DNA from 3 places in the Brevibacillus sp. YAE8 genome. Region 1 is predicted to be linked to each of the others. Evidence: riboswitches for the same ligand, from Rfam matches in the RefSeq annotation. Region 1 holds a riboswitch; each other region holds the start of a gene.

Region 1 (4,223 bases):
ACCATGGCTTCGATCGTGTCGGTAATCATCACATCGTATGTGCCGTTGGCGACAAGGGCAGGGATGTCCAGGTTGTTTTGCACGACAGTAACGGTAGCGTTTTTCAAATGGTCGCGCACGAACTGTTCGTTGGTACCGCCCGGATTCACGCCAATGCGCACTTCTTTTTTATTGATGTCTTCCAGGCTTTTGTACTTGTCCTTGTCCTGCACGCGAATCAGCGGAGCTTTTCCGAACTCGATGTACGGATCGCCCATGTGCGCTTTTTTCTGGCGATCGGTGTTGCGGGTCACGCCGCCGACCGCGATGTCAAATTTGTTCGCCAGCAGATCGTCCATCAGCGTCGGCCAGGAGGTTTGCACGAAGCGCGCTTCTACTCCAAGGCTTTTCGCAAACTCTTTCATCGCGTCGATGTCGTAGCCTTCAAATTCGTTCGTTTTCGGGTTCAAATATGTGAACGGCTTGTAGTCGCCCGGTGTGCCCACGAGAATGTATCCCCGTGCGATAATCTCGTCGAGGCGGGACTCAAACTGTTTGTTTTCCTGTTTTTTGACCGCTTCCACTGCTGCGGTCTGCCCGGTTTGCGCGCCTGTAGTAGCAGCAAACGCTCCGGTTCCAGTCATCAGCATCGTTGCAGCGAGCGCGCTCGCCATCATTCTTTTTGTCCACTTTTTCATTAGTTTCTTCTCCTCCCGATTGTCGATCAGTCTGTCTCATGCCCATCTGCTGTTTCGAGCTGTCTCATCCCTTACATGGCATCCCCCCTTTAACCAGGGACGGGCTTTAGCCTTACAAGGTCTTACAAGGTGAACTTGCCTACGCCCTGCTGCAACTCCTCCGTGACCGTGTTCAACTGCTCGACCGAACGGGCAATGTCCTGAATGGCTTGCAACTGTTCGGCCGTGGCCTCCACGACCTTCTGCGCGTCTTCCGAGGCAAGCTTGGCAATGTTGTACATTTCGTCGACCGAGGCGCTCACCTGCTCAGAGCCTGCAGACATTTCCTCCGATGCCGCCGACACCTCCAAAATATGGGCGGCAACATTGCGCGACGATTCCAAAATATGCGCGAAAATATCCCGCACCTCTTCGATCATCGAAATGCCTTCCTGCGCCTCGCGATTGCCGGTGTTCATCACTTCTACCGCGTGGCGGGTATCCTGCTGGATTTCCCCGATCAGCGCCGCGATTTTCGCAGCCGACTCCTCGGATTGATGCGCCAGATTTTTCACTTCTCCCGCCACGACGGCAAAGCCGCGGCCGTGCTCGCCAGCCCGCGCTGCCTCAATCGACGCGTTGAGCGCAAGCAGGTTGATTTGCGAGGTTAACTGGCTGATCGTATCGAGAATCCCTTCGATCTCCTTGGATCGGCTGTTCAAGCGCTCAATGGCTTCAGCCGCTCTGGTCGTGCCCTCTCCGATGCTGCCCATTTGCCGGACGGCCTGCTCGACGACTGCTGCGCCTTGCTCGGCCTGATCCGATGCCTCGCGCGCCGCTTCGGACACATGCGCGGATGTCTCTGCAATTTTCACAATCCCCGCCGCCATGTCATTCATGGACAAGGCGACGTCCTTGGAGCTGGTAGCCTGTGCCTCGGCCCCGCTGGCAATCTGGTTGATTGACGTCCCGATCCGGTTTACGTTTTCGGTCGCGTGTTCAATTCCTGCCGACACTTCATGCGTAAAGCGCAGCACCTGCTCCGACGATTGCGACACGCCTTCGATCAAGCCTTTCAAGTGCGAGACGGTCTGGTTGAAGTCGCGGGAAAGCACTGCGATCTCATCTTTTCCGGCCACCGTGACCGTCTCTGTGAGATTGCCCTGGGCGACGACATTGACGGCCTGGTTCAGACGCTGGATCGGTCGAACCAAACGAACCGACAGCCAGTACACGAAAATGATGCCCACCGCCAGAACGACCAAGGAAATAGCCAGCAGCTTGATCGACAGTTCGTTGACCGGAGCGTGCAGGTCTTTGGCCGGAGCAGTGATGAACACTCCCCAGTTCAATCTGGTCGAAGCGTAGGAGGCGAATTGCGCCGCTTGTCCCTCTTCGTATTGAATGACTCCGCGGCCGCCTTGTGCCGTTGCTTCAAAGGCGGTTTTCAACTCAGGAATATTGCTGTCGAGCACCGACTGCTTCAAAATGACTTCGCTGTTCGGATGCCAAATATACGTTCCTTTTTTGCTCACCAAAAAGGCATAGCCACTATGTCCGAACTTCTCCTCGGAAACCGTCTTCTGAATCTCGTTGATCGGAATGGTCGAACCGACATAGCCGTATTGGCGATTGTCCTTCATCAGCGGAACGATGATCGTCACGATGTAGTTGCCTGTCCGCTGCGACACGACCGGCTCGGAAACGATGATTTTCCCCTCGCCTCGTCCTGCCTCCTGAAAATGCGGACGATCAGACGGGTTCGTCTCCTCGCCCTTGAAGTTGATGACTTTTTTGCCGCTCAGGTCATAGGAAAAGAAAAACGTCTCAAACTCGGGGTTTTTCTTCTGCGCCTCCTGAATCAGCTTCAAGTCATGGTCGAAATTGTTGTCGGCGGAAATCATCTCTCCGATCGTTTCAACAATTCCGATTTTTTCTTGGAAAAAGCTGTCGATTCTGATGGAAAGATTGCTGGCCGTAAGTTCCGCTTCTTTGTCCAGGCTGGACGACAGCAACTGCGACGAGCTGTAGTAGCTGGCACCGCAGACCGTACCCAAGCTGACAATCAAGAGCAGGCACATGACGACGATTAGCTTTTTCTTCAAACTGGATTCCATCTCACGCTGTACCTCCTATCCTTTTTTGGCAACAAAAAAGACTGCCACCCGGACAGCCTTCTTACGTGTACGGCATGGCAACCCGGCTATCGTAGCAGCAGAAGATGCGCTCTGCTTGCCTTAGACCCGTGGCTTTGCGTCCCTGCCTTTCAACAGGTTTGCCTTTGTCATTTTTTGTCGTTTTATCTGTATAAAAATACTATAGCACAACATCGGAAAAATGTGGGTTAACTTTAAAATAATGGATTGGATTTTTTTCCACACAAAATCTTTACCCAAATTGTTTGACAAGTAAACTACTTTCTACGAAATAATTGCGAAAAAATCGCAAAAAGGCTGACACCTTGTTGTTGGTGTCAGCCTGTCGTCCACTTTTGACTTCTTCGTTTAGCTCAGCCCTTCCACGTGGCCGTGCTCATCCACATACAGCGATTCGGCCGCAGGTTTCTTCGGGAGTCCCGGCATCGTCACCAGGCTTCCGGTCAAGGCGACGATGAAGCCTGCTCCTGCCGAAATCCGCACTTCGCTCACCTGAATGGTAAAACCGACAGGGGCGCCAAGCTGATCGGCCCGATCTGTAAAGGAGTACGGCGTCTTCGCCATGCACACAGGCAGATGGGACAGCCCCATTTCCTCTACCTTCTGGATCGTTTTTGTCGCCAGCGGCGAAAAGACTACCCCGGAGCCGCGGTAAATTTCTTTGACCACCGTCTCAATCTTTTCCTTCACGCCGAGGTCTTCTTCGTACAAAAAGCGGAATTGCCCAGGGCGCTCTGCCGCGCGCGTCACTTTTTCCGCCAGTTCGATTGCGCCTTCTCCGCCTTCTGCCCACGCCTTGGACAGCGCCACCTCGGCACCTGCCTCCTGGCACAGCGCCATGACTGCGTCGATCTCCGCTTGTGTATCGGTGGCAAAATGGTTGATCGCTACAACCGCCGGCACGCCGAACTTCTGCAAGTTTTCCAGATGGCGACGCACGTTGGCGAAGCCTTTTTCCAATGCGGCGAGGTTTTCTTCGGCCAAATCCGGCACTTTGATTCCGGCGTTGTACTTCAAGGAACGCACGGTAATGACCACGACTGCTGCCGATGGCGTCAGCCCGGCTTTTCTGCACTTGATGTCAAAAAACTTCTCCGCGCCCAGGTCAGCGCCGAAGCCCGCTTCCGTTACGACGTAGTCGGCCAGCTTCAAGGCTGTCTTCGTGCCGATCACGCTGCTGCATCCGTGCGCGATATTCGCAAACGGACCGCCGTGGACGATGACTGGCGTGCCCTCGATCGTTTGCACGAGGTTTGGCTTGATCGCTTCCTTGAGCAGTACGCACATCGCCTCGACCGCATTGATTTCTTCCGCCCGGACTGGCTTGTCTTCAAAATCGTAGCCGATGATGATGTGGTTCAGCCGCTCGCGCAAGTCGGCGAGGTTCTCGCTCAGGCACAAAATCGCCATG
Region 2 (4,223 bases), on a different contig from region 1:
CTGGGATCACTACAAGGAAAACATGTACTTCTCTGAAGTCGACAACGCGACTTACGCCTTGAAGCCGATGAACTGCCCAGGACACATGCTCATTTACAAAAACGCAATGCATTCCTACCGCGACTTGCCGATTCGCTATGCCGAGTTCGGCCAGGTTCACCGCCACGAATATTCCGGCGCGCTGAACGGCATGCTGCGGGTTCGCACCTTCTGCCAGGATGACGCACACGTATTCGTCCGCCCTGACCAGATCGAGAGCGAAATCAAAAACATGATTAAGCTGATCGACAAAATCTACAAAGTGTTCGGCTTTGAATACAGCGTAGCACTTTCGACTCGCCCGGAAGATTCCATGGGCTCCGACGAGCTGTGGGAAACAGCGGAAAGCTCCTTGAAAAAGGTGCTGGAGCAACTGGAAATGCCGTATGAAATCAAGGAAGGCGACGGTGCGTTCTACGGACCGAAGATCGACTTCCAAATTACCGACGCGCTGAAACGCCGTCACCAATGCGGAACCATCCAGCTCGACTTCCAAATGCCGGAGAAGTTCGACCTGACTTACGTGGGCCAAGACAACGAAAAGCATCGTCCGGTTGTCTTGCACCGTGCGATGTACGGCTCCATGGAGCGTTTCATCGGCATCCTGATCGAGCACTACGCAGGCGCATTCCCTGTCTGGTTGACTCCAATCCAGGCGCGCTTGATGAACATCAGCGAGGTGCACATTCCGTACGCCGAGCAAGTCAAAGAAAAGCTGCAACAAGCTGGCATCCGCGTAGAGCTGGATGCGCGCAACGAAAAAATCGGCTACAAAATCCGTGAAGCGCAAGTGCAAAAAATCCCGTACATGCTGGTTATCGGGGAAAAAGAAGTGACAGACGGCACTCTGTCTGTACGCAGACGGGGAGTAGGCGATGAAGGCGCCATGACCGTTGATGAGTTCGTGGAAAAAATCCGCGCCGAAATCAACGAAATGAAGTAAAGCAAAAAGGGCAGTTCTCACCCGAACGGTGGGAACGGCCCTTTTGTTTTTGGCGAAAACGGTGGCGACAACTGCTACAGCTCATTTTCCAGACGGGTAAGCAGTGTTACGACTTCATGGGACGCCCGTTGAAGCTGCTCGTACGCTTCCTGGGCGCCGGCGAGATCCTCGGCCTGGTATTTTTCCACTGCCTGCTTGGCGTAAAAATGTACTAATTTGTGCGGCTCCTCCAGCTTTTTGAAGGTCGGGTTGTTGCGCACAAGCGGCGGCAAGTCGCTGTAGTACCACGTCCCCAGTCGGCAGTGATGGTGCGAGGCCATTTCTGCGGCGACCAGGTTTTCCAAACCAAGGAACATGTTGTAAATTTTCCATTTCCACAGCAAATGATCCGTTTTGGCCACGCGCACGATGTCTTTGTAGCTCAATTTGACATTGATCGTAAAGAACGTCTTGCGGTACTCATCCATTTTCCGGCTCAGTTCGAGAATGATTTGCGCGGTGTCTTTGGCGATTTGCTGCGAATGTGTGCTCAGGTCAAAAATCGTGGAGTTGCGGTGGGCGATATCCGTGACAGAAGAAGCCTGTTCCTCGGTCATGGCGGCAATTTGCGAGGTGGATTGGCTGATTTCCTGCATGGTGGACACAATCTTGTTCAGGGCGACATCGGCGAACTGGGCTTCCCCGACGCTGCGCTCCACCAGCTTGCTCGTGCTGTCCATCTGCTCCGTCACTCGCTTCGAAACTTGTTGCAGCGACTCCATGTTGTCTGTGATCCGGCTGATCTGTTCTTTTGTATGCTCGGCCAGCTTGCGCACCTCAGTGGCTACGACCGCAAAGCCGCGCCCTTGCTCTCCGGCCCGGGCGGCCTCGATACTGGCGTTCAGCGCGAGCAGGTTGGTCTGCTCGGCGATTTCCCGAATGATGCGGATGACGTCCTGTGTCTGATGAATCTCCTGATTGAGCTGGTTTACCCTGCTCATGACCTCGACAAAGACGTGGCCCACCTGGCGGATGTCGCCGAGAGCGGCATTGATGATCTGTTTGCTCTGTTCAGCGGATTGCACCGCTTCGTCTGTCCCTTCTGCGACTTTGACCGCGTGGTTGGCGACTTCCTGAATCGAGGCGCTCATTTCTTCCGTTGCTGCGGTGACGCTGTGGCTTTCCTCGATCTGCTCGTCCATTCCCGAGATAAGCTGCTTCGTCGTGTCGAGCTGGGTCATATGGTTGAGCATGCCGGAGATGCCGAACAAAAACGATTTGAACGTCTCTTCCATATACACTTCCACAATCAGTTGCTGATCGAATGCTGCCAATTTTTGCACAGCGGTGACCATTTTCATCATCTGATGCGGCTGATTGCTCCATTTTTCCATCAAAATCGTGGTCATGATCTGAATCAGCAGATGGTGTGCAGAAATAAAATGATCGGCTGTCAGATGAATGCGGCTGTGAACTTGCCCGATGACAATTCTCGTTTTCACGTACTCATGGTTGACTTCTGCTGTGAGAAACTGCTCCAGGTAGACCTCCAAAGTTTTTTTCAACCGCTCCAGGCTGGAGTTGTCGAGGATGATCTTCTGGAGGTGGGGAACGTTAGTGATCGACTGGTAAAACCGGGATACGATCTCTGCTTTAAAGGGGTAAATCGTGGTAGCAGCCTCTTTGACGTGCGCCAATGTATCCTGATCCACGCCCAAAAAAGACAGGCGCTCTTTCACGCGTTCGCCCACTTCGGCAATGTCAGTTGCGTGGGAAGCTTTCACATACTCATTCCATGGCTTTGCTTTCTTTGCAAAAAATTGCATGCAGACCTCCGAATTTTACATTTTATTGATTTACTCAAAAATTGAGAAAGAGGGGGCGATTGCCATTGCTGCAGCTTGCCGTTTCTGAGCAGTGGACAAGGCCTTTGTTCTGGGATAAAATAAACCGACCCTACAACGAAAATAGGGTCGGTTGCACTACTCGCTCCCAGCCATTCAAGTGCCCACATACAAACGGCTGATCTTCGCTTTCCTTATTGAAGAGGAATATATAGAGCATAATATATAGTCATATTATCCTATGTTTATACAAAAGGGAATAGTCAAAAAAAATGGTTTGCACATTGGCGTGCACCGGGTCATTTTTCCGATTTTCATCGGCTTGCGACCGCTTTTGCAACAGCGAAAAGTGCAGGAACAGGAGCCGTTCGCAGGCGGAATATGGTACGCTAATAAAAAGCCGGAATCGCATGTTGGACATCAATACGAGACAAACAGGAGATAGAGTGGCATGCCAGGCTCAGCCAGGAAAAGGAGGGTGACCACCAGTGCTAGAGCAGATGCAAGTACGTGACACACGAAAGCGTCCTCTCCGTGATCTGCGCATTTCCGTGACAGACAAATGCAATTTTCGTTGCCGGTACTGTATGCCGGCTGAAATTTTCGGGCCGGAGTTTGAATTTTTGCCGCAGCACAAACTGCTGTCGTTTGAAGAAATTACCCGCTTGACCCAAATATTCACAGCGCTCGGCGTGCGGAAAATCCGGATTACGGGCGGAGAACCGCTCGTGCGCAGGGATTTGCCTGAATTAATACGAATGATTCGAAAAATAGAGGACGTTCACGATATCGCCATGACGACCAATGGCTCGCTGCTCGCCCGCCATGCCCAGGCTTTGAAGGAAGCCGGGCTTGATCGCGTCACCGTCAGCCTCGACAGCCTGGACAACGAGCGGTTTGGCATGTTAAACGGCAGAGGCTATCCGGTGGATGCCGTGCTCGACGGGATTCGCGCGGCGGCGGAAGCGGGACTCGGGGTGAAAATCAACATGGTCGTCCAGCGCGGTGTCAACGACCAGGACATTTTGCCGATGGCCCGTTATTTCCGCGAGCAAGGCCATACGCTGCGCTTCATTGAGTTCATGGACGTAGGCAACAGCAACGGCTGGAAGCTCGATCAGGTCGTGCCTTCCAGCGAAATCGTCCGGATGATCGACGCAGAAATGCCGCTCGTCCCGGTCGAGGCGAACTACTTCGGCGAGGTCGCTTCGCGCTACCGCTACGAGGGGAGCGATCAGGAGATTGGGCTGATCTCGTCGGTGACACAAGCCTTTTGCTCTACCTGTACGCGGGCGCGGCTGTCGGCAGAGGGGAAAATGTACAACTGCCTGTTCGCCTCCGCCGGCTATGACTTGCGCGAGCCGCTGCGCAGCGGGCGAAGCGACGAAGAAATCCAGGAGCAGATTCGCGCGATCTGG
Region 3 (4,223 bases), on a different contig from region 1:
AGCCGGATTTGCTTGCGGCTCATCATCGCCAGCACCAGCAAGCCGATAAACATCGCCGGCAGAGCGAAATCAAGGCCCAACTGCTCGGGATTGGCGATCCACTGTCCGAAATAGGCTCCCGCCAAATTGGCCGCAATCCAGTTCAGGTAAGCCGTCACATTCAAACCGTGCATCCATTTTTCGTCGATCTGCTTGCGCTTCGCCGCCTCGTTGATCGCAACCCCGAACGTCTCGTCTGTCAGAAGCGAACCGACGAGCATGTTCCGAAACGCCGTCAGATGGCGGAAGTAGGGCGACAGAGCCGCGCTTAGCAAAATATGCCGCAAATTCACAAACAAAATCGTAATGATAATTCCCATCGCCGAGCTTCCTGCGGCAATCATGCCCGCAGCAATAAACTGCGCCGAGCCTGCGTACAGCAAAATGCTCATCAAGGCAATTTCCATGATGCTCAGCCCAGCGGTCTTTTCCAGCACACCTGCCGCAAACCCGATGCTCAAATACCCGAGCAAGGTTGGAATGCAATCCTTGACCCCCTGCATGAAGCTTCCCTGCTCACCCGCGTTCGACAATGCTTCTACTTGCAGTTGTTCTCGCCCCACTGCTTCTCCCTCACTCTCTCTTTATTTCACTCCGGCTTGCGCGCTTGCCTCCTGCTTCGCTCCGCTTACTTGAATCTCTTCCCGGTGACCACCTGGTACAAGTCCGGCTTGCTGCGCCAGAGCGCTTCGACCTTATCCGGGCCGAGCACCTTTGTCACTTCCGCAAACATAATATCGTGGCGAATGTACTCGACAGCGACCAGAACGAGCGCCGGATCCTTCGTCTTGACCGCCCAGGCAGCCGTATTTGGCGTGAAGTTGGCGATCAGCACTTCCTCCAGATCACGCGCGACGATTGTAAGATGCCCGCCCATCCGTTCCTCGGCCACATCAGGCGCCATATAGTCATGGTGATACGTCGTCCCTACGCGCGTCTCTTGCTGTCCAAACAAAACGGTAAAGACGGAAATCCCTTCTTCGGTTCGTCTGTCCACCGCCTCCTGGATAAAAGGCACCTGAGGCTCCCAGATCGACAGCCACACTTCCTCGCCAGCCTGCTCGATCATTTGCCTCATTTCCATGAGCACCAGCTCGTCACCGCTAATTCGCCGAATGACGTCGATCTCTTGCTCGGACTCTAAGGCCGACAAGTTTTTTTCCAAATAGTCGAAGGACGCTTCGAACTGCCCGCGCAGCCTGCGGACCAGCTCTCTTGCTGGCAGCGGCGCATACGTGACAGGCTCGGAAGGCACGGTGTAAACAGCCCCTTTGTCAACGAGCTTGCCCACGACTTCGTAAATCATGGAGCGCGGCACGCCAGAGCGTTTGCTGATTTCGTATCCGGTGATCGGAGAGTGCTTGAGCAGACTGATGTAAGCCTTGCACTCGTACTGGGAAAATCCGAGCTTTTGCAATTCCTTGTATATGTCTTCCATCCCGACCTCTTAGTAGTTAGTTTTATACTCACTATAGGTTCAGGTTCGTTCCTTTGTCAATGTGCTTTTCCCGGCACAAGCGAAAATAAAAAAAACCCTCCGTGAACGAGGGCCTTTTTGGCAAGCAAGCAGCCTAAGCGAGATCGCGCACTTTAATGTAAGAAACGTTTCTTACATTAATCACGATGTCATCGTATTGCAGCCACCCATCCTTTTGGTTGGCGACCATTTGGATGATTTCTTCCGGCTCGGTTGTCTCGATCTTAACCAGCTCGCCACCGGAAAAGTGAAACTCAATCGTTTTGGCCTGACTCATTTTCGCATCCCTCCTGTTCTTTCTAGTTATCGGACGGATGGTAAATTTTTGTTACGCATCAGGCGAAAGTAGCTGAGTCGGCCATTGGCAAAAGTCCCGGCACAACCTGACTATGTTCCTATCTTTTCTCTGTTTTTCCTCGCATCTTTCTCTGTCCAAACTACCAATTTGGAGCCGACTATTTATGAACAATCGGTTACTTTACCCTACCAAAACTTGACAAGATTGTTTCTCTTGGATTATATTTTGCATAATTCGACACTTCTATACATTTTTCGCAAATGAATGACAAAGGCAAAGTCATCGAAAGGTGGCGACGCAAAACCACGGGTCTAAAGTCTTTGACCATGACAGCCGGGTTGCCATACATCATGAGCATAGCAGGAAGATGATGGTGACTTTGGGCTGTTTCCGCATGGGGAATGGCCTTTTTTATGCTCACATGGAAGAAAGGAGGCGCCATTTTATCGATCAACACTAGACTTGTACATGAAAAAACAAAGAGAGAGAAAAATGGAGTGAAGTATTATGTACAAACTGGTTGATTCAGCACAATCTTTGGCTCTTTTCCATCAAATCAAGGAAAGTGTCTGGACCTCAATGGGCTTCGAGATGGAATACGCCAAAGATGGTTCCGACGTCTATCTTTTGTTGTCGGATGAGGACGAACCAGGCGGGACTTTTGAATTTACACCACATGAAAAATCTTCTGCTTATCTGCAAAATTTGTTTCAGGATGTTTTGACGAGCGATATGAAAGTTGTCGAAGTGGACAGTTTCGCTGTCTTGCCCAAGTTCCGCGGAAAGCTGGGACGATGGGGAGTTGCCCTCATGATCGATTATGCAGAAAAACACGGATATACGCATGCAGTCGGTTTGGCAGATCCGGCTTTTTTTCAGTTGATTAACCGTAAATACAACGTCAGAGCGACGCAAGTGAAAGAGATGGTCTTCTACAAAGGGGCGAATGCCATTCCGACCGTCTTCCACCTGCAAGAAGCCTATTTGAACAAGGACAAGCCCGAATTTGCCTGGTATCAAGAGCTTTGCAAACAAATAAAAGTTGAGGTTAGCTGACATGGAACTCTTACAAAGAAGAAATAACTGGGTGGTCATTGTTTTTGCGAGCATCATTACCATCGTCCAGATCGTGAACCTCATCATGGGGGTTCCGTTCTCCTTCGTTTTAACCGTGCTGGGGATTTTGTACGGGGTGCTCGCACCTTTTGCCTACCTTTCCAACCGGCCAGCCTGGCGGGACAAGATGGCTCCCTTCATGAAGTTTTTCAACTTCGCTGTCATCGGCATTTTCATGTTCGTCATCGTGGGACTCGATCCTTGGCTGGTCAACATCATGACGATCATGTTCTTCGTCGCGGTCATGGGCATTTATCAGGACAAACTGATTAACATCTTGACCATCATCGCAGCCATGGGGATCGTCACCTACTATTTCCTGACGAACGGCGAAGCGATTTTCTACACGTCCGATCCTGTTCATTTGATGTACTACTTGCTGGCCTTCTGCTTCGTATCGGCGACAAGCATGATGCACGCAGTTTTCAACAACAAGCTGCAGCGGGAAAGCGAGGAGCAAAAGCAGCAAGCGATCGCCTCCAAAGAGTCGCTGCAGCGCATTTTGGACCAGATCAACGAATCGCTCAACTCCGTCCAGGAATATCAGGAGAATTTGAACAAGGTTACAGATGGCGTCAACGTCCGCGCGGTGGAGACAGTGGCTGCCCTTCAGGAGATCATGCGCTCCTTCTCGATCCAGACCGACAACACCAACGAGTTGCGCCGCGAGATGGGCACGACCAACCTCCAGGTAGAGGACATGACCCGCTCCGTGACCGAAATGCACGAATACGTAGAATCGACCAAAGAAGCGACCAATGAAAGCGGCAAGCGCATCAGCAACATCGGCAACGACTTCGAGCGCTTTATCAAGGACATTCAAGGCACGAACAAGCTGATCCAAGAGCTGAACAAAGAAACGGAATCCATTGAAAAAATCATCCAAACGATTTCGGAAATTTCGGCACAGACCAACCTGCTGGCGCTCAATGCGACCATCGAGGCTTCCCGTGCAGGCGAGCATGGTCGCGGCTTTGCCGTCGTAGCGGACGAGGTGCGCAAGCTGGCCGAATCTTCCAAGCTGTCCTCCGAATCAATCTCTACCTTGTTGATGACGATTCGCGAAAAAATGAAGCTCGTCTCCGACATGATCTCCGAGTCCCAACTGTCGTTTGAGAAAAACAGCGAAGGGATCATGGAGGTTCAGGAAATGTTTACGAACGTGGACAACTACATGCACAACTTCGCCGAGAAAACGAAAAATCTGCAAGAGTTCATCGTCCACGTCCACAGCATGATTCAGGAAGTCAACGCCAAAGTCGAGGTCAACGCAGACATCACCGACAAAAACAA

The links. Region 1 has a riboswitch for cyclic di-GMP ahead of AC27IT_RS16780 (methyl-accepting chemotaxis protein). Riboswitches for the same ligand answer to the same signal wherever they lie in the genome.
Region 2: another riboswitch for cyclic di-GMP. It lies ahead of AC27IT_RS04460 (methyl-accepting chemotaxis protein); the one in region 1 lies ahead of AC27IT_RS16780 (methyl-accepting chemotaxis protein).
Region 3: another riboswitch for cyclic di-GMP. It lies ahead of AC27IT_RS09330 (GNAT family N-acetyltransferase); the one in region 1 lies ahead of AC27IT_RS16780 (methyl-accepting chemotaxis protein).

What each region holds. Positions count from the first base shown of each region.
Region 1 covers NZ_BAAIYG010000014.1:86,393-90,615, forward strand. The annotation lists gene AC27IT_RS16775 (transporter substrate-binding domain-containing protein) at 1-677, opposite strand, end outside; gene AC27IT_RS16780 (methyl-accepting chemotaxis protein) at 800-2,773, opposite strand; cyclic di-GMP riboswitch class I at 2,847-2,946, opposite strand; gene AC27IT_RS16785 (formate--tetrahydrofolate ligase) at 3,161-4,223, opposite strand, start outside.
Region 2 covers NZ_BAAIYG010000002.1:336,275-340,497, reverse strand. The annotation lists gene thrS (threonine--tRNA ligase) at 1-982, shown strand, start outside; gene AC27IT_RS04460 (methyl-accepting chemotaxis protein) at 1,057-2,787, opposite strand; cyclic di-GMP riboswitch class II at 2,924-3,007, opposite strand; gene moaA (GTP 3',8-cyclase MoaA) at 3,306-4,223, shown strand, end outside.
Region 3 covers NZ_BAAIYG010000004.1:299,545-303,767, forward strand. The annotation lists gene AC27IT_RS09315 (AzlC family ABC transporter permease) at 1-542, opposite strand, end outside; gene AC27IT_RS09320 (TrmB family transcriptional regulator) at 668-1,477, opposite strand; gene AC27IT_RS09325 (hypothetical protein) at 1,611-1,793, opposite strand; cyclic di-GMP riboswitch class I at 2,077-2,160, shown strand; gene AC27IT_RS09330 (GNAT family N-acetyltransferase) at 2,322-2,870, shown strand; gene AC27IT_RS09335 (methyl-accepting chemotaxis protein) at 2,872-4,223, shown strand, end outside.